Regions from separate parts of the Streptomyces sp. NPDC001351 genome, predicted to be linked through region 3. Evidence: riboswitches for the same ligand, from Rfam matches in the RefSeq annotation. Region 3 holds a riboswitch; each other region holds the start of a gene.
What was found. Region 3 has a riboswitch for cyclic di-AMP ahead of ACFY1U_RS18830 (M23 family metallopeptidase). Riboswitches for the same ligand answer to the same signal wherever they lie in the genome.
Positions count from the first base shown of each region.

Region 1: it holds a riboswitch for cyclic di-AMP, as region 3 does, so the genes downstream of both, ACFY1U_RS19875 (NlpC/P60 family protein) here and ACFY1U_RS18830 (M23 family metallopeptidase) in region 3, are expected to answer to the same signal.
Region 2: it holds a riboswitch for cyclic di-AMP, as region 3 does, so the genes downstream of both, ACFY1U_RS07220 (NlpC/P60 family protein) here and ACFY1U_RS18830 (M23 family metallopeptidase) in region 3, are expected to answer to the same signal.
Region 4: it holds a riboswitch for cyclic di-AMP, as region 3 does, so the genes downstream of both, ACFY1U_RS41650 (transglycosylase family protein) here and ACFY1U_RS18830 (M23 family metallopeptidase) in region 3, are expected to answer to the same signal.

Region 1 is NZ_JBIAWS010000005.1:225,752-229,955, reverse strand. It holds gene ACFY1U_RS19885 (LysR family substrate-binding domain-containing protein) at 121-906, opposite strand; gene ACFY1U_RS19880 (DUF5997 family protein) at 966-1,370, shown strand; cyclic di-AMP (ydaO/yuaA leader) riboswitch at 1,562-1,735, shown strand; gene ACFY1U_RS19875 (NlpC/P60 family protein) at 1,744-3,192, shown strand; gene ACFY1U_RS19870 (LuxR C-terminal-related transcriptional regulator) at 3,701-4,204, shown strand, end outside.
Region 2 is NZ_JBIAWS010000002.1:347,707-351,910, reverse strand. It holds gene pcrA (DNA helicase PcrA) at 1-1,426, opposite strand, end outside; cyclic di-AMP (ydaO/yuaA leader) riboswitch at 1,878-2,035, shown strand; gene ACFY1U_RS07220 (NlpC/P60 family protein) at 2,044-3,195, shown strand; gene ACFY1U_RS07215 (hypothetical protein) at 3,784-4,074, shown strand; gene ACFY1U_RS07210 (hypothetical protein) at 4,052-4,204, opposite strand, start outside.
Region 3 is NZ_JBIAWS010000004.1:845,567-849,770, reverse strand. It holds gene ACFY1U_RS18840 (PrsW family intramembrane metalloprotease) at 1-153, shown strand, start outside; gene ACFY1U_RS18835 (aldo/keto reductase) at 166-1,116, opposite strand; gene ACFY1U_RS18830 (M23 family metallopeptidase) at 1,225-2,250, opposite strand; cyclic di-AMP (ydaO/yuaA leader) riboswitch at 2,262-2,419, opposite strand; gene ACFY1U_RS18825 (PP2C family protein-serine/threonine phosphatase) at 2,589-3,671, opposite strand; tRNA gene ACFY1U_RS18820 (tRNA-Met) at 3,779-3,852, opposite strand; gene ACFY1U_RS18815 (alginate lyase family protein) at 3,952-4,204, opposite strand, start outside.
Region 4 is NZ_JBIAWS010000016.1:142,371-146,574, forward strand. It holds gene ACFY1U_RS41640 (cytochrome P450) at 1-668, opposite strand, end outside; gene ACFY1U_RS41645 (transglycosylase family protein) at 887-1,879, shown strand; cyclic di-AMP (ydaO/yuaA leader) riboswitch at 2,075-2,243, shown strand; gene ACFY1U_RS41650 (transglycosylase family protein) at 2,248-2,928, shown strand; gene eno (phosphopyruvate hydratase) at 3,142-4,204, shown strand, end outside.

The sequences.
Region 1 (4,204 bases), on a different contig from region 3:
GCACGCAGCCGATCCGCGGCGCCGCCCGCGCACCGCACCCCCTTGCGTAGCAAGACTCCCCCGCCTCCCGTCCATCGCCCCACCGATGGTCGGTACGGGGCGAGGCCGCCCCTAGGGAGGCTATGCCCGGCGGCGGGGCTTCCTTCGCTTGGCGCCCTTGGAGACGTCGGATCCGGCCCTCGGGTTGCGTCCCGCCGACTTCCCCGTCGTCTTTCCGTTCGCCTTGGCCGCCGTGGGCTTGCGTCGGGCGCCGGTCGTGTCGCCCGCCTTGCCCTTCGTTTCCGGTGCCGCCGCCCTGCGGCCGCGGGAGCTGTTGACCGTGCGGCCGCGGACGATTCCGATGAAGTCCTCGACCAGGTCCGTGGTCGCCTCCTCGGGCCAGGCCAGGGCGACGCTCGACTCGGGGCCGTCCGCCAGCGGCCGGTACGTGAGGTCCTTGCGGTGGTACAGACGGGCCAGCGACTGGGGGACGACCAGGAGGCCGACGCCCGCCGCGACGAGTTCCACGGCGTCCTCGGTGGTGGCGGGGCGCTCGAAGGCGGGCTCGCCCGGCGGCCGGTCCCAGTCGAAGACGTCGTCGAGGGGGTGGAAGAGCACCTCGTCCGCGAGGACCTCGACGGTCACCTCGTCCGCCGCCGTGATCACGTGGTCCTTGGGGACGACGACGACCGTCGTCTCGGCGTAGAGCGGGATGGCGCTGAAGAACGTACGGTCGACCGGCAGCCGTACGAGTCCCGCGTCGGCCCCACCGGCACGCAACACGTCGGATGCCTCGGCGGCCGGAACGGCGAGGAGGTTCAGCGGGATGTCGGGCAGGCGCTCGTTCCAGATCCGCACCCACTTGGCGGGGGTCACTCCCGGGACGTACGCAAGCCGGAACGCCTGGGATTCTTCCGAGCCTGTCACCAGTCCAGGCTACCCGGCCGTGGTCGGAGGTCTCGAACATGCTCGATACCCTGGACGGCATGAAGTCGCACCAGAGCACCCAGACGATGAAGCCCGCTACCGCGGCGAAGAAGCTGGGTGTGTACCTCGAGGCCACCCCCGCCGAGTTCCAGGAGGGTGTCGTCTCACGAGCCGAGCTCGATCGGCTCCAGGCCGAGCCGCCCGAGTGGCTGCGCGAGCTGCGGGCGAACGGCCCGCACCCCCGTCCCGTGGTCGCGGCGAAGCTGGGCGTCTCCATCGCGGGTCTCGCCCGCGGCGGGATCACCGAGCCGCTCACCACCGAGCAGATCGAGGCCCTGAAGCAGGAAGAGCCCGAGTGGCTGCAGAAGGAGCGCGCCACCCAGGCCGAGGTCCGCAAGGAGGCGGCGCGCATCAAGAAGCGCAACGCCGAGCGCGAGGCTCGCAGCGAGGGCCCGCGGTCCTGACGCGGCCCGTTCGCGACGGACGGTTGCCGTCCGGATCCACTGCGTGCACAAAGCACGTATCTGACGGAACGTCACGACGAAGGTCACAAAAGCGTATCGGACATTCCGGCCTTCAACCTTCACACGAGCCGCACAAGTTGGCTAGCGTGGTTTCAGGCCGCACGAGTTCCTCCGGCGAACCCCGCCGGGACGCGCGGCCTCCGCCGAATCCGGTGCGCCCCTGTGGCAGCCGGAACCGGGGACCCAACCGAACGACGGGGTGAATCGGCCGACTGCCCGCCAGGGCAGGGGCCGTAGGGCATGCCTTCCGGAACCGACCGCCCGAACCCGACAGCTAACTCGGTAGGCGGAGTACGGAAGGAGTACGGCTCCCATGGCGCCGGATCGACCATCGCGCACCGGAGGCTTCGGCCTTCCCGGTATGCGCAACTCCGCTCTCGCGACCGCCGCCCTCACCTCGGTGGCCCTGTTCTCGCAGACCGCCGACGCCGCGCCGACGACCGGCGAGGAGGGGCCCAGCCGCGAAGCCGTCCGGCAGCGGGTGAGCAGCCTCTACGACCAGGCCGAGTCCGACACCGGCAACTACAACTTCACCCGGGCCCAGCTGCTGGGAGCGCGGCCGCCCGCCGCCCCGCCCCGCGAGCGTGGCCGCTCGGATCCGGCACTCGACTCGGTGTCCCGGCGGTGGTTCGACGGAGCGCGCGCCTCGCTGGGTCCGACGGTTCCCGCGGTGCTCCCGGCCGACCGTAGGCCGGCCCGCCAGGCCGAGCCCCGGCGCGCGGCGGACAGCCGCAGCACCGCCCTTGAGCTGGAGGCGACCGCCCGGCCCGTGGCCGAGCTGCCCTCCGCGGAGCCCCGCAGGCCGGTGGCCGAGCTGACCGCAGGCCCCACGGCCACGCTCCCCGCCGTCCCGCAGCCCCGCCAGGAGGCCGCCCCCGCGCTGCCCGCGGCGGCCCCCGAGTCCAAGCAGTCCTCCCTGCGCAGGTCCAAGGAGCAGAACCAGCGCAAGATCGCGGCGGCCAGCGAACTGCTGTACCGGTACACCGCCCGGCAGACCTCCGCACCGCGCCCGGCCGTTGAGGCCGCGCCTGCCCAGCTCCCCTGGCAGGACCAGGTGCAACAGACCAGCCCGGCAGCCGATGAGGCCTGGCGGCTGCAGCAGCCGACGGTGCTCGAACCGGGGCTGCCCGCGGCCGGGGATCAGCTCATGCAGCCGTCGGTTCTCGACACGGGCGTACCCGCGGTCGAGGGGTGGCGCATGCAGCCGTCCGTGCTCGACACCGGCATACCCGCGGTCGAGGGGTGGCGCATGCAGCCGTCCGTGCTGGACACCGGCGTACCCGCGACGGAGGAGTGGCGCACCCAGCCGTCCGTACTGGACACCGGGATACCCCAGGCCGGGGGTTGGACCGTGCAGCCGTCCGTCCTCGACACGGGCGTGCCCGCCGCCGGTACGCCCACCGTCACCAAGGCCGACCGGGCGATCGACTTCGCCCGTGCACAGATCGGCAGGCCCTGTCTGTGGGGTGCGGTCGGGCCGGAGTCGTACGACAACGCCGGGCTCACCCAGGCCGCCTGGCGGGCCGCCGGGGTCACCCTGCCGCGCACCACGTACGAGCAGGCGGGCGCCGGCACGGTGGTTCCCCTGGCCGAGAGCCGCCCCGGAGACCTGATCTTCTTCAACGACAACTTCAGCCACGTCGGCCTCTACACCGGCAACGGCTTGATGATTCACGCACCGGGCCCGGGCGCGGTCATCCGCGAGGACTCGGTCCACTACGCAGGGGAAGCCGCGGTCCGGATCGCCGTACGCCCCGCATGAGACGAGGAACGCCGGCAGCGGCGTGACACCAACAGCTCGCTGAACCACGAGGCCGCCGACGGAAGTCGGCGGCCTCCTTCTTGTTCGCCACAGGAACCCCGCGACATCCGGTGACGCATGCACGGGCGTCGCTGCCTGGCCGCCGCCCTCGCCGCCGCGGGATCGCATGCGCAACGGCCACCTGTGGCTCCGGTTCCGGGAGCGCCGGTTCCCGCGACCCGAACGCGTCAAGTCGCTCTCGGATGCGATGCGTACGAACCCGCCCGTGCCGGAGTGAGCCCTGCGGGGCCGCCGGTCCCCCGTGCCGGCGGCCCCGGCACGGCGTGGGGTTCCCGGCGTCCTCCCCGAGCGCCGGGACTCCCCCGCTGCGGCTTCCGTGGCGCCGGTGTGCTGGAGTACATGCGAGAACGTCGTTGTCGCTCAAGGGTGCTCGCATGCAGTCTGGGGCAGTGGACGGCATCGCCGGTATGGGTACAACTGCGTACGCGGCGGACGAGCGGAGAAGAACGTGGCACAGGTGCCGGGCGGGGCCCACGAACGCATGCTGTCGGTGGCCGTCGCCGCCCTCAACGAGCGTGAGCCGGAGCGGCTGTGGCCGCTGCTCGCGTCCGCCCTGCCCGGTCTGTGCGGCGGCGAGACCCTGATCTACAAGCTGGACGACTGGAACGAGACCGGAGGCACGGTCGGCATGCCGTCCGAGGTCGCCGTCGAGTTCGACGGGCTCGGGGAGGAGGACCTGGGCCTGCTGCGGGCGGGTTTTCCGTTCGCGGACCACTACGCGGGCGGCCCGGACCGGACTCCGCTGACGGCGCGCAGGGCGGCCGGGGCCGCATGGCCGGTGAGCCCGACCGCGCGGCTGATCGGCGACATCATGGACGCGGACCATGTGCTGGCCGTGCCGCTGCCCCTGACGACGACGCCGATCACCGGATGCATGATCTACCGCTCCGGTACGGACTTCACCGACGACCACGTCCGGGTGGCCCGGCAGCTGCAGCCCCTGCTGGCGGCG
Region 2 (4,204 bases), on a different contig from region 3:
GCAGATAGGCGAGGACGTCCCGGACCTCCTTGCGCTCGTAGAAGCGGACACCGCCGACGACCTTGTAGGGCAGGCCGACGCGGATGAAGACCTCTTCGAAGACACGGGACTGGGCGTTGGTGCGGTAGAAGACGGCGACGTCTCCGGCCTTCGTCTCGCCGGCGTCCGTGAGACGGTCTATCTCGTCGGCGACGAACTGGGCCTCGTCGTGCTCCGTGTCGGCGACGTAGCCGGTGATGCGGGCGCCCGCGCCCGCGTTCGTCCACAGGTTCTTGGGGCGGCGGGACTCGTTGCGCTCGATGACCGCGTTGGCCGCGGAGAGGATCGTCTGGGTGGAGCGGTAGTTCTGCTCCAGCAGGATCGTCGTCGCGTCCGGGTAGTCCTCCTCGAACTGGAGGATGTTGCGGATCGTCGCACCGCGGAAGGCGTAGATCGACTGATCGGCGTCGCCCACGACGCAGAGTTCGGCGGGCTGGAGGTCGTACTCGTTCGGCGGTACGTCCTCATCGTGCGTGCCGGTGCCGACGAGTTCCCGCACGAGCGCGTACTGGGCGTGGTTGGTGTCCTGGTACTCGTCGACCAGGACGTGCCGGAAGCGGCGGCGGTAGTGCTCGGCGACGTCCGGGAAGGCGCGCAGCAGGTTGACCGTCGTCATGATCAGGTCGTCGAAGTCGAGGGCGTTCGCCTCGCGCAGCCTTGACTGGTACATGGCGTAGGCCTGGGCGAGGGTCTTCTCGAAGCCGTCGGCGGCCTGGGCGGCGAAGTCCTCCTCGTCGATCAGCTCGTTCTTCAGGTTCGAGATCTTGGCGCTGAAGGACTTCGGCGGGTAGCGCTTGGGGTCGAGGTCCAGGTCGCGGCAGACCAGGGCCATCAGGCGCTTGCTGTCGGCCGCGTCGTAGATCGAGAAGGAGGAGGTGAAACCGAGCTTCTTGGACTCCCTGCGCAGGATGCGCACGCACGCGCTGTGGAAGGTCATCACCCACATCGCGTTCGCGCGCGGGCCGACGAGCTGCTCGACGCGCTCCTTCATCTCACCCGCGGCCTTGTTGGTGAAGGTGATCGCGAGGACCTGGCCCGGATGCACGTTCCGCTCGCCCAGGAGGTAGGCGATGCGGTGGGTGAGCACGCGGGTCTTGCCGGAGCCGGCACCGGCCACGATGAGCAGGGGGGTGCCGGAGTGGACGACGGCCGCGCGCTGGTTCTCGTTCAGCCCGTCCAGGAGCGCGGCCGGGTCGACCGCCGGGCGGGGGGCGCCGTCGCGGTAGTAGGCCTCCCGGTCCGGTGGCACGTCGAACTTCCCGCCGAACAGATCGTCCGGAACCGGCTCCGGTACGTGATCGTCCTCGGGCGGCGGCGGAGGTTCCTCCTCGTGCCCGCGGGGGGCCTGGAGGTTCGCCAGGAAGCTGTCGTCAAAGAGGCTGCTCATCGCTCTCCGAGTCTAGGGTGCCCCACTGACAGCCCGCCGCCGCCCTGAGAACATCGCCGGAATCCGCGGGCTCCCCGGGGTGCCGCGGCCGCAGAATCCCTGATTCCTCCAGAGCCGACCACTGGCGCCCTCTCGCCCTCCAGAACCGCACCGTCACGGTCCGTAATCGACCAGGGACATGGATCATGCCGCCCCGTAGGCGGACGGCGACTTCCAGGCTGGAAGCAATCCGCCGGAAGCGGGTCGAAGACTACGACTCCGATCAAAACATGCCCAGCCTCCACAGAGGGTTCCGGATTGGCGACCGTACCCGGCCCCCTGACCGAAGGTCACGAAAATGTATCGGGCATATCGAACATCAACCTTCACAGGGGCCACACGAGTTGGCTACCGTTCCGGCAGGCCGCACGACCCCCACCGGCGAACGTCGCCGGGCCGCGCGGCCTCCGCCGAGTCCGGAGCGCCGCCGCGCATCCGGAGCCGGGGACCCACACCGACCTTGGGGTGAATCGGTCCTCCTCCCTTTCGGGGCACGGACCGTAGGGCAACCCTTCCGAACCACCCGCCCGAACCCGACAGCTAACCCGGTAGGCGGAACATGGAAGGAGTCGCCTCCCTTGGCGTCGCACCGCAAGTCGCGCCCCGCGGGTACGCGCGTAGCAGGCATACGCACCCCCGCCCTCGCCACGGCCGCCCTCACCTCGGTGGCCCTGCTGTCCCAGTCGGCGAACGCCGCCCCCGCCGCCGACGGCAACCCCAGCCTCGAAGAGGTCGAGAAGAAGGTCGACGACCTCTACCGCCAGGCGGAGTCGGCCACCGAGAAGTACAACGCGGCCAAAGAGAAGACCACGAAGCAGCGCAAGAACGTCGACACCCTCCTCGACGACGTCGCCAAGCGCACGCAGAAGCTCAACGAGGAGCGGGACCAGCTCGGTTCCTTCGCCGCGGCCCAGTACCGGACCGGAGCCGCCGCACCCGACACGGCGACCTTCCTGCTCGCGGACTCCCCGCAGGACTACTTCGACCAGACGCAGTTGATGAGTCGGCTGACCTCTCGTCAGAAGAGCGCGGTCGACGAGTACTTCACCGAGCAGTCCGCGACGATGAAGAAGCGCCAGGAGGCCTCCAGGAGCCTCGAGACGCTCACCGCGACACAGCACGACCTGCAGACCGCCAAGTCCACGGTGCAGAAGAAGCTCTCCGACGCGCGCGAGCTGCTGTCGAAGCTGACCGCCGAGGAGAAGGCGCGGCTCGCGGCGATCCAGAAGCAGAAGGAGGAAGAGGCCGCCCGCAAGGCCGCGGAGCTGGCGAAGCAGCAGGCGGCGGCGGAGAAGGCCAAGGAAGAGGCCGCGGCCCAGGACAGCGGCTCCTCCGGCTCGGGATCCACCTCCACCAGCGACTCCTCGTACGCCACCAAGGCCGAGAAGGCGCTGGCCTTCGCCCGCGCGCAGATCGGCAAGCCGTACGTCTGGGGCGCCACCGGCCCCGAGTCCTACGACTGCTCCGGCCTCACCCAGGCCGCCTGGAAGGCCGCCGGCGTCGACCTCCCCCGTACCACCTACGACCAGGTCAACGCCGGCACCACGGTCTCCCTGACCGACGCGCAGCCCGGCGACCTGATCTTCTTCTACGACGACATCAGCCACGTCGGCATCTACATCGGCAACGGCATGATGATCCACGCCCCCAAGCCCGGCGCATACGTGCGCGAGGAGTCGATCTACTACGGCGGCGAATCGATCATCCACAGTGTGGTGCGGCCTGCCTGAGGCACCGCAGGGCAGGGCACGCGCGCGTGCGGGGCAGTTTGTGACGCACGCGCGCGTGGCCGCGCTCAACCCGCGACGCACTCCTTGGCATGGCCCCATGTCAGGCCCCGCCTCTCTCCGCTCCTGCTGGGCGCAGCGTTCGCCTGCGGCCGGGGCCGCTGTGACGGCGAGCGCGCAGCCGTAGAGGACGAGCCCGAGCCGGAGCAGCGCGAGCGCCGCGTGCGCGAGCCATGCCGTCGCCTCCGCCCCGGCGAGCGTGGCGCCGAGCACCGCGAGCCCCCTGTGTGGCCACGCAAGCACAGGAACACCGCGCCAGGCCGGCAGCAGCGGCCACGGCACGGCCGCCGGCGCGAGCAGGGCCGCGGCGAGGGTCTGCCGTCCGAGGGCGGAGAACCGGGTCCCGAGGACGGCGGTCGCCGCGACGGCGGTCAGCGCTCCCGGCGCCCCCGCCTCCGCCCGCCACCTCTCCGGCTCCCGCACCAGACGGACACCGACGCCTGCCGCAAGCGCCACCCGGGCGACACGGGCCAGGCCCAGGACGACCCTCGACAGCACCTCGTACCCGTCAGGTGCAGCCCGACCGACACAATGACGGTCGCCGGATCGAAGCTCGTCCCGGCGGACAGCGCGCGCCTGTATCTGTGGAACGGCGACGAGTGCGGTGTCCTGCGCGCCGTCACCGTGGCACTGCTCGTGCTCGACCCGGCCTGGTACGCCGTACTGCTCGTCGCCGAGGCGGTCAGGCCGCGGCGCGGCTACGACGTGTGGCGCCGCGCGATCGTTTTCCCGCTGGGGATGACGGCGGCAGCCGTGCTGTCCGTCGCCGCGGGAGCCGTCGTCGCGGCCCGTGCCGGCATCAGGTCCACAGCACCGCGATGAAGATGTTCGCCGTGGTGAGCAGGCCCACCAGCCCGAACAGGCTCTTGTCGATCTTCTCGTCCTCCCGCTTCACATAGACCAGGCCGAGGATCACGATCAGCAGGGCCAGCTTCACGCCGATCTTGACGGT
Region 3 (4,204 bases):
TGGCGCCGCCGCGAGGTGGCGCGCCCGGCGCTGGACCACGCGGCGCGGATGACGGCGCCCCCGGTGCCGGTGGCGGCGCCGCCCTGGCCGGTGTACGGGGCGTACGGGTACCCGGCGGTGCCGAATCCCGCGTACAACCCGTACCGGACGTAGGACCCCCAGGGGTCAGGCCGACGCCTCCGTCAGGCGGGCGACCTCGGCGTCGGTGAGCGTCAGCTCGCCCACCGCCAGCAGCGCCGGGAGCTGCTCCACCGTCCGTGCGGACGCGATCGGGGCGGCGACCGTCGGCTGGGCGCCGAGCCAGGCCAGGGCGACCGTGGCGACCGGGGCCTCGTGGGCCTGGGCGATCTCGTCGAGAGCGGTCAGGACCCGCTGTCCCCGCTCGGTCTCCAGGTGCTTGGCCGCGCCGCCCGCCCGCGGGCTGTCGACCGTCGCGCCCGGGCGGTACTTGCCGGTGAGGAACCCGGAGGCGAGGGCGTAGTACGGGACGGCGGCGAGGCCGTAGCGGGCGGCCAGGTCCTGCAGCTCGCCCTCGTACGTGTCGCGGGAGACCAGGTTGTAGTGCGGCTGCAGGGCCACGTACTTGGCCAGGCCCTCGCGGTCGGAGAACTCCAGGGATGCGCGCAGCCGGTCGGCGGAGATGTTGGACGCCGCGATGTGCCGGACCTTGCCCGCCTGCACCAGCTCGTCGAGCGCGCCGATGATCTCCTCGACCGGCACCTCGGGCTTGTCGAAGTGGGTGTAGTAGAGGTCGATGTAGTCGGTGTCGAGGCGCCGCAGGGAGGCCTCGGCGGCGGCCTTGATGTTGGCGGCGGACAGGCCCTGGAACTCGGGGTGCTGGCTGACCTTGGTCGCGATGACCACGTCCTCGCGGTTGCCGCGCGCCTTCACCCACTTGCCGATGATCGTCTCGGACTCGCCGCCCTTGTTGCCCTCGACCCACGCCGAGTAGCCGTCAGCAGTGTCGACGAAGTTGCCGCCGGCGGCCGCATAGGCGTCGAGCACGGCGAAGGAGGTGGCCTCGTCGGCGGTCCAGCCGAAGACGTTGCCGCCCAGGGAGAGCGGAAAGACCTCGAGGCCGGAGGAGCCGAGCTTGCGCAGTGAAGGAGAAGTCATGCTCTACGTCAACGCCCGCCCCGGTGGTCGGTCTTCCGCGACGGGCGCAAAGATCCCGTAAACATGCGGACTACGGCACTCCGGGTACGGACGGAGAACGTACGAGTATCAGGGGTTGAGGCCCTTGCTGCGCAGCCACGGCATCGGGTCGATGCCGGTGGCCTGGCCGTCGGGGTGGACCTCGAGGTGGCAGTGCGGGCCGGTCACGTTGCCGGTGGCGCCGACGCGGCCGATGACGTCACCGGTGCTGACCTTCTGGCCGACGCTGACGCTGATCGAGGACTGGTGGCAGAACCAGAGCTCCGTACCGTCGTCGAGGGTGAGGATCGTGCGGTAGCCGTACGCGCCCGCCCAGCCGGCCTGCGTGATGGTGCCGGAGTGGATGGCCTTGATGAGCGTGCCCGTGGGGGCGGCGAAGTCGAGGCCCGTGTGGTAGCCGGAGGACCACATGGAGCCGGCCTGGCCGAAGGTGCCGGTGATCGTGTACGACACGACCGGCAGCGTGTACTGCTTGGCCAGCTCGGCGAGCTTCGCGTCCTCGGCGGCCTTCTTGGCCGCCGCCTCCGCCTTCTCCTTCGCGGCGGTGGCCTTGGCCGCGGCTTCCTTCTCGGCCTTGGCGGCGGCGTCGTCGATCTGCTGGGCGAGGGCCGCCTCGGTGGCGGCCTGGCTCTTGCTGTCGATCTGGACCCGCTGCGACTCGGCCTGCGCCATGATCCGGTCACGCAGCGCCTCGCCGGCGCCCTTGGCGCCCTGCGCGGTGCCGGCGGAGGTGGTGGCGACGTCGCTGAGCGCGGTGGCGGAACCCTTGGGGGCGTCGGAGCCGCCGCCGAACACATGGCTGACGGAGGCGAGATCGGGCAGGGAGATCGACACCGGCGGCTTGCCGGTGTTGGCGCTGGCCATGCCGCCCGCGCCGACGGCGGCTATGACGCCGACGCCCAGGACCGTGGAGCTGCGGGCGAGTCCCCCGCCGCGCTGCTTGGCGACGCGGTGCCGGCCGCGGACGGGGGCGATGGAGTCCTCGGTGGGATTCCACTCCTCCCAGGGGCCCTCGTCGGTGCGGCGGCCGGCGAAGCCGAAGGGTTCGGTGCTCGGCACGAACGGGGCTGCCGGGGCAGGCGGGTTGGACGCCACGTGGGCGTGCTCCTTTCCTTCCTTCTCGCCTACCGGGTTAGCTGACGGGTTCGGAGCAGGAAGGTCTCCTACGCGCGTAAACCTGCCGTGCTGCCACGGCGGTATCGGCGCGATTCACCCCAGGGTGGTGGTTCCCCGGTTCCCTTGCGGGATTCGGCGCGTGCGCACGGAGCCGCCTCTTGTGACGGCTGGGACGACCGCGCTGCGTTATCGAACGTTAATAGACCCGGGGTGCCGATTCCAAGGTGTTCCGCTTGATCATTAACCTTTCCGACCTGGACGTACGGCGCATGAACGGCGAAAAACGGGCGAGTTGACCGCGCCTCAGGAACCCGGTTTCAGGGCCGTCGTACGGCGAGCAGCGCCATGTCGTCCGTCATGGCCTCCCCGGCATGGCGGCGCACCTCCCGCGCGAGGGCGGCGAGCAGCGCGCCGGGGTCGTGGAAGACCCGGCCGGTGAGCCGGTCCGCGGGTTCGAAGAACCGCCCGTGCTCGTCCCGTGCCTCGGACAGCCCGTCGGTGTACAGCAGCAGCGTGGCCCCGCTGCGGAACGGGGTCTCCTCCGCGCGGTCGGGCCGGCTCCCGAACTCGCCCATGCCGAGCGGCAGCGCGGGCTCGCGGGCGTGCAGGGTGTGCACGGTGCCGTCCGGGCACAGCAGCAGCGGTGGCGGGTGGCCGCGGGTGACGATGCGGACGATGCCTTCGCCGTGCGGGAGTTCGACGAGCACGGCGGTGGTGAACCCCTCGATCAACTCGATGCCCTCGCGCCGCGCCGCCTCGCGCGCAAGGGCCCGGTCCAGCCGCAGTGCGACCGCCTCCAGCGTGGCCTCCTGCTCGGCGGCCTCCCGGAACGCCCCGATGACGACGGCCACGGCGGCCACCGCCCCCATCCCCTTTCCGCGTACGTCGCCCACGACCAGCCGTACGCCGTGCGGGGTGTCCTGGACGGCGTACAGGTCGCCGCCGATGGAGGCGTCCGCCTGTGCGGCCTCGTACCGTGCCGCGATCGCGAACCCTCCGATCCGTTCGGCGGGTTCCGGCAGCACCGCGCGCTGGGCGGCCTCGGCGATCTCGCGCTGCGAGGCGAGCTCCTCGCGGTTGCGGCGGACGAGGAGGTTGATGAGAACGGCCAGGACGGAGACCGTCGCCACGGTGGCCAGCTCGGTGATCGCCTCGACCTGGAGGAGGACGCCCACCTGGGCGTGGATCGCGGTGACGACGAGGACGGTCGCGATGCCGGTGAGGGCCGTGCCCCGGCGTGAGTAGAGCGGGGCGGCGACCAGGGGTGCGGCGGTGAAGAGGGGGCCCGCCGTGAACCGCGACGGGGTGAGGTAGTCGTAAAAGGTTCCGCCGACGATCAGCAGCCCCGGGAGCAGCCGCATGAAGGTGCGCGCGTATGAGATCGGCCCCTCCTCGTCCACCCCTCCAGGTTTCCCGGGGCGGCGGCGCGCGGCGAGCCGGATGGCCCGACCGGGGGAAACACTCAGGGCCGGAATCCAGTGACTGGACTCCGGCCCTGAGCCTTGAGTAGCGGGGACAGGATTTGAACCTGCGACCTCTGGGTTATGAGCCCAGCGAGCTACCGAGCTGCTCCACCCCGCGTCGTTGTGTCACCAGCATACGCCATCCGCGGGGCTGTCTGCGCCAGGGTTTGTGTCCGCCCCCGTTCGCCTGCGTTTTCGGGGGTTCGCAGGGCGGCCGTCAGGCGGCAGGGTTGTCCGCGTGGGTGAGCGTCTCCCAGGAGACGAAGAGGTCGTCGGTGCCGGCCGGGCGGGACTGCTCGACCAGCTTGTGGGCGGCCGGGACGGGGGTGCCGAGCCGGTTCTCCAGGTGGTTGAGGGCGACCTCCAGGTCGGGGCCCATGTTCCCGACGACCCTGCCGCCGCACAGCCACCGCGGGGGCTTGGCCCCCATCTCGTAGCGGGCGTGGAAGTCGAGGGCCGCCTTCAGCCGG
Region 4 (4,204 bases), on a different contig from region 3:
TGGTCGGAGGCGCGGATGAGGCCCGAGATCAGGTCCTCGCCGAGGTCGCCCCGCTTGCGGTGGATGAGTTCGGCGAGATAGCCGCGGATCTTCTTCACGGAACGGGCGACGCCGCCGCGCGGGCCGCCGCCGTGCCGGATCATCATGCCCGCCCAGTCGCGGAAGTCGTCCTGGTCCTCGCGCGGAACGCCGAGCAGATCGCAGATCGCGTAGATGGGGAGGGGGAAGGCGAAGTCGTGGATGAGGTCCGCCTGCCCGTGCGGCGCGAAACGGTCGATGAGGTCGTCCGTCAACTCCTGCACCCGCGGCGCGAATTCGGCCACCCGGCGCGGGGTGAACGCCTTGGAGACGAGGCGGCGCAGCCGGGTGTGGTCCGGCGGGTCGATATTGAGCAGATGCGTCATGAGATTGGCGCTGCGCTCACCCGGAATACCGGTCCGGCTCTTGCCCTGCGCGTCCTCGGCGTGATGCTCGGGGTTCTTCGAGAGCCGCCCGTCCGCGAGCGCCTGACGTGCGTCGGCGTAGCGGGTCACCAGCCAGGCCTCGACCCCGCTGGGAAGTTTCGTCCAGTGCACGGGGGAGTGCTCACGCAGCCAGGCGTAGGCCGGATACGGGTCGCCGGCGAATTCCCAGGTGAAGAGTTCGGGAGCGGTGTTCGGGACGTTCACAGGACGACCGTATCGGGAGCCCGCAGGTGGATGCGCCGCCGCGGTGAACGGGTCAAAGATGATGCGCGTTCAAGTCTGTGATCTTCACGTGATCTACGCGGCATTAACTTGTGACAAGTGATCGGCACCGGCTACGTTCACGGACCAGCGCGGCGGTATCGAACGCCTGTCGGTGTCATGCGCCGCGCGGTCATTGCTGTCTCGCGAAAGGCCTCCGCATGCTCTCCGGGAACGGTCGACACCGTCGCCCCCGTCAGGCTCCGGCTCTCCTTGTCGCGGCCGGAGTGACCGGCTCCGCCATCGCGATCCCGCTCTTCGCCGCGGGCGGCGCCAGCGCCGCCGACGGCACCACGTGGGACAAGGTGGCCCAGTGTGAGACCGGCGGCTCCTGGAGCGAGAACAGCGGCAACGGGTTCTACGGCGGGCTCAAGTTGACCCAGGAGAACTGGGAGAAGTACGGCGGCCTCGACTACGCCCCCAGGGCCGACCTCGCCAGCCGCAACCAGCAGATAGCCGTCGCCGAGAAGCTCCTGGACGACCAGGGCGTCGGCGCCTTCCACATCTGCGGACTGACCTCCGGGCTCACCAAGGACTCGGGTTCGGCCGCCATCGACACCGGTGTGCTGGGCGGCGATTCCGGTTCGTCCGATTCATCCGGCGCGTCCGACTCGACTGGTCTGTCCAACTCCTCGGGCAGCGCATCCGATGGGTCCTCTTCGTCGGATTCGTCCTCCCGCTCGTCCTCCAGCGCCTCGCCTTCGACCTCCGCGAGTGCGACGGACAACTCCGCCGAATCCGGTACATCCGCCTCGCCCTCCACCTCTTCGCCCCAGAAGGGCGCGGGCACCTCGCAGGGCGCCGACAGCTCGTCCACGGACGAGACGAAGGGTGACGACTCGGACAATCTCCAGCCCCCGGCGTCCATTTGGACCCTCGTCGACACCGGCACGGCCGGCACCGGCCGCCACCGTGGCGCCAGCGCCGACGAGACGGCCGGTGCGACCGTCGGCAAGACCGCCGAGAAGGCCAGGACCGACAGCCGTACGGAAGACACGTACACCGTCCACGCCGGGGAGACCCTCGCCTCCATCGCCGACTCCCTTGGCCTGGACGGCGGGTGGCGGGCGCTCTATGCCGAGAACAAGAAGGCCATCGGTGCCGACCCGAATCACATCTTCGCCGGTCAGACCCTGAAACTCGGTGCCGAATAGGGCGAAAAACAACGGGAGTTCACGTCATACTTCGCCACTGAATGTCCGGTTTGGTGAAAGTGTGGGATGAGTCTCAGAAGCCCTGATCGTCTTTGAAATTCGACGGATCGCGTGTCTACCGTCGTCACCGCTCGTCAACACGAGCCCCGGCTGCCGCAACGCCGAATCCTGCCAGCGGCCGTACGGGAACAGTCGTCGCGTCATGCGCCGTAGGCAGGAGCGGGGGACCCAAGGTAGGTGCCTGCCCGGGCAGTTGACGGGCGGCTAGGGGTGTAGCCGTGTCTCGTGAGAGCGAGGACGCGGCCGGGCAACTCAACCGGCCCGAACCCGACAGCTCACCTCGCAGGCGTCGGTGAGGGGATCGAACCATGCTGTTTTCCGGCAAGGGCAAGCACCGTCGTCCGTCCAAGGCCACCCGCGTCGCCGCGCTGGCCGGCGTCACCGGCGTCGCCATCGCCGCTCCGCTGATGGCGGCCGGCAACGCCTCCGCCGCCACCGCCTCCGAGTGGGACAAGGTCGCCCAGTGCGAGTCCGGTGGCAACTGGGCCATCAACACCGGGAACGGCTACTACGGCGGCCTGCAGTTCTCCGCCTCCACCTGGGCCGCGTACGGCGGCACCGCCTACGCCCCGCAGGCCAACCAGGCCTCCAAGGCGCAGCAGATAGCCGTCGCCGAGAAGGTCCTCGCCTCCCAGGGCAAGGGCGCCTGGCCGGTCTGCGGCACGGGCCTGTCCGGTGCCGCCTACAACGGCAGCGCCCCCTCCACGAACACCACCCGCTCCACCGACTCGCAGGCCGCCTCCCGCTCCGCCGAGCGCCCGGCCGCGAAGACCGAGAGCACGAAGACCCAGAAGACCGTCACCACCCCGACCGGCAAGAAGGTCAAGAAGGGCGACGGCGAGTACAAGGTCGTCAAGGGCGACACCCTCAGCTCGATCGCCGAGAAGCACGGCGTCAAGGGCGGCTGGCAGAAGCTGTTCAAGCTGAACAAGGACATCGTCTCCGACGCCAACCTCATCTACCCGGGTCAGCAGCTGCACCTCAAGTGACAGCCTCGCGGGCTCCCCGCTCCGGTGCGTGTTCCCCCGTACGCACCGGAGCGGGGTTCTTTTTGCTCCCCCTCTTTGTTCCGTTCGGAAACAATTTACTCTCGGTTCTGCCCAAGAGGTGGTCGGCAACGTGGCCGATCGGCCTTGGGCGGTTAGGCTCATCCCGCAGAGCCACCGCGCTACTGCCGTAGCCGTGTCACATCCAAGAAGGAGATGCTCGTGCCGTCCATCGACGTCGTCGTAGCCCGGGAAATCCTGGACTCCCGAGGCAACCCCACGGTCGAGGTCGAGGTCGGCCTCGACGACGGCAGCACGGGTCGTGCCGCCGTCCCCTCCGGCGCCTCCACGGGCGCCTTCGAGGCCATCGAGCTCCGCGACGGTGACCCCAACCGCTACCAGGGCAAGGGTGTCGAGAAGGCCGTCCTCGCCGTCATCGAGCAGATCGGCCCTGAGCTGGTCGGCTACGACGCCACCGAGCAGCGCCTGATCGACCAGGCCATGTTCGACCTGGACGCCACCGACAACAAGGGCTCCCTCGGCGCCAACGCCATCCTCGGCGTCTCCCTCGCCGTCGCCCACGCCGCCTCCGAGGCCAGCGACCTGCCGCTCTTCCGCTACCTGGGCGGCCCGAACGCGCACCTGCTGCCGGTGCCGATGATGAACATCCTGAACGGCGGCTCGCACGCCGACTCCAACGTGGACATCCAGGAGTTCATGATCGCCCCGATCGGCGCGGAGTCCTTCTCCGAGGCCCTGCGCTGGGGCGCCGAGGTCTACCACACCCTCAAGAAGGTGCTGAAGACCAAGGGCCTGTCCACCGGCCTCGGCGACGAGGGCGGCTTCGCCCCGAACCTGGAGTCCAACCGCGCCGCGCTCGACCTCATCATCGAGGCCATCAAGCAGGCGGGCTACGTCCCCGGCCAGCAGATCGCGCTCGCGCTCGACGTCGCCGCGTCCGAGTTCTACAAGGACGGCAAGTACGAGTTCGAGGGCAAGTCCCGCTCGGCCGCCGAGATGACCGAGTACTACGAGGAGCTCGTGGCGGCCTACCCGCTCGTCTCCATCGAGGACCCGCTGTTCGAGGACGACTGGGCCGGCTGGAAGGTCATCACCGACAAGCTGGGCGACAAGGTCCAGATCGTCGGCGACGACCTCTTCGTCACCAACCCGGAGCGCCTGGCCCGCGGCATCGAGGAGGGCACCGCCAACGCCCTGCTCGTCAAGGTGAACCAGATCGGCTCGCTGACCGAGACCCTGGACGCCGTCGAGATGGCCC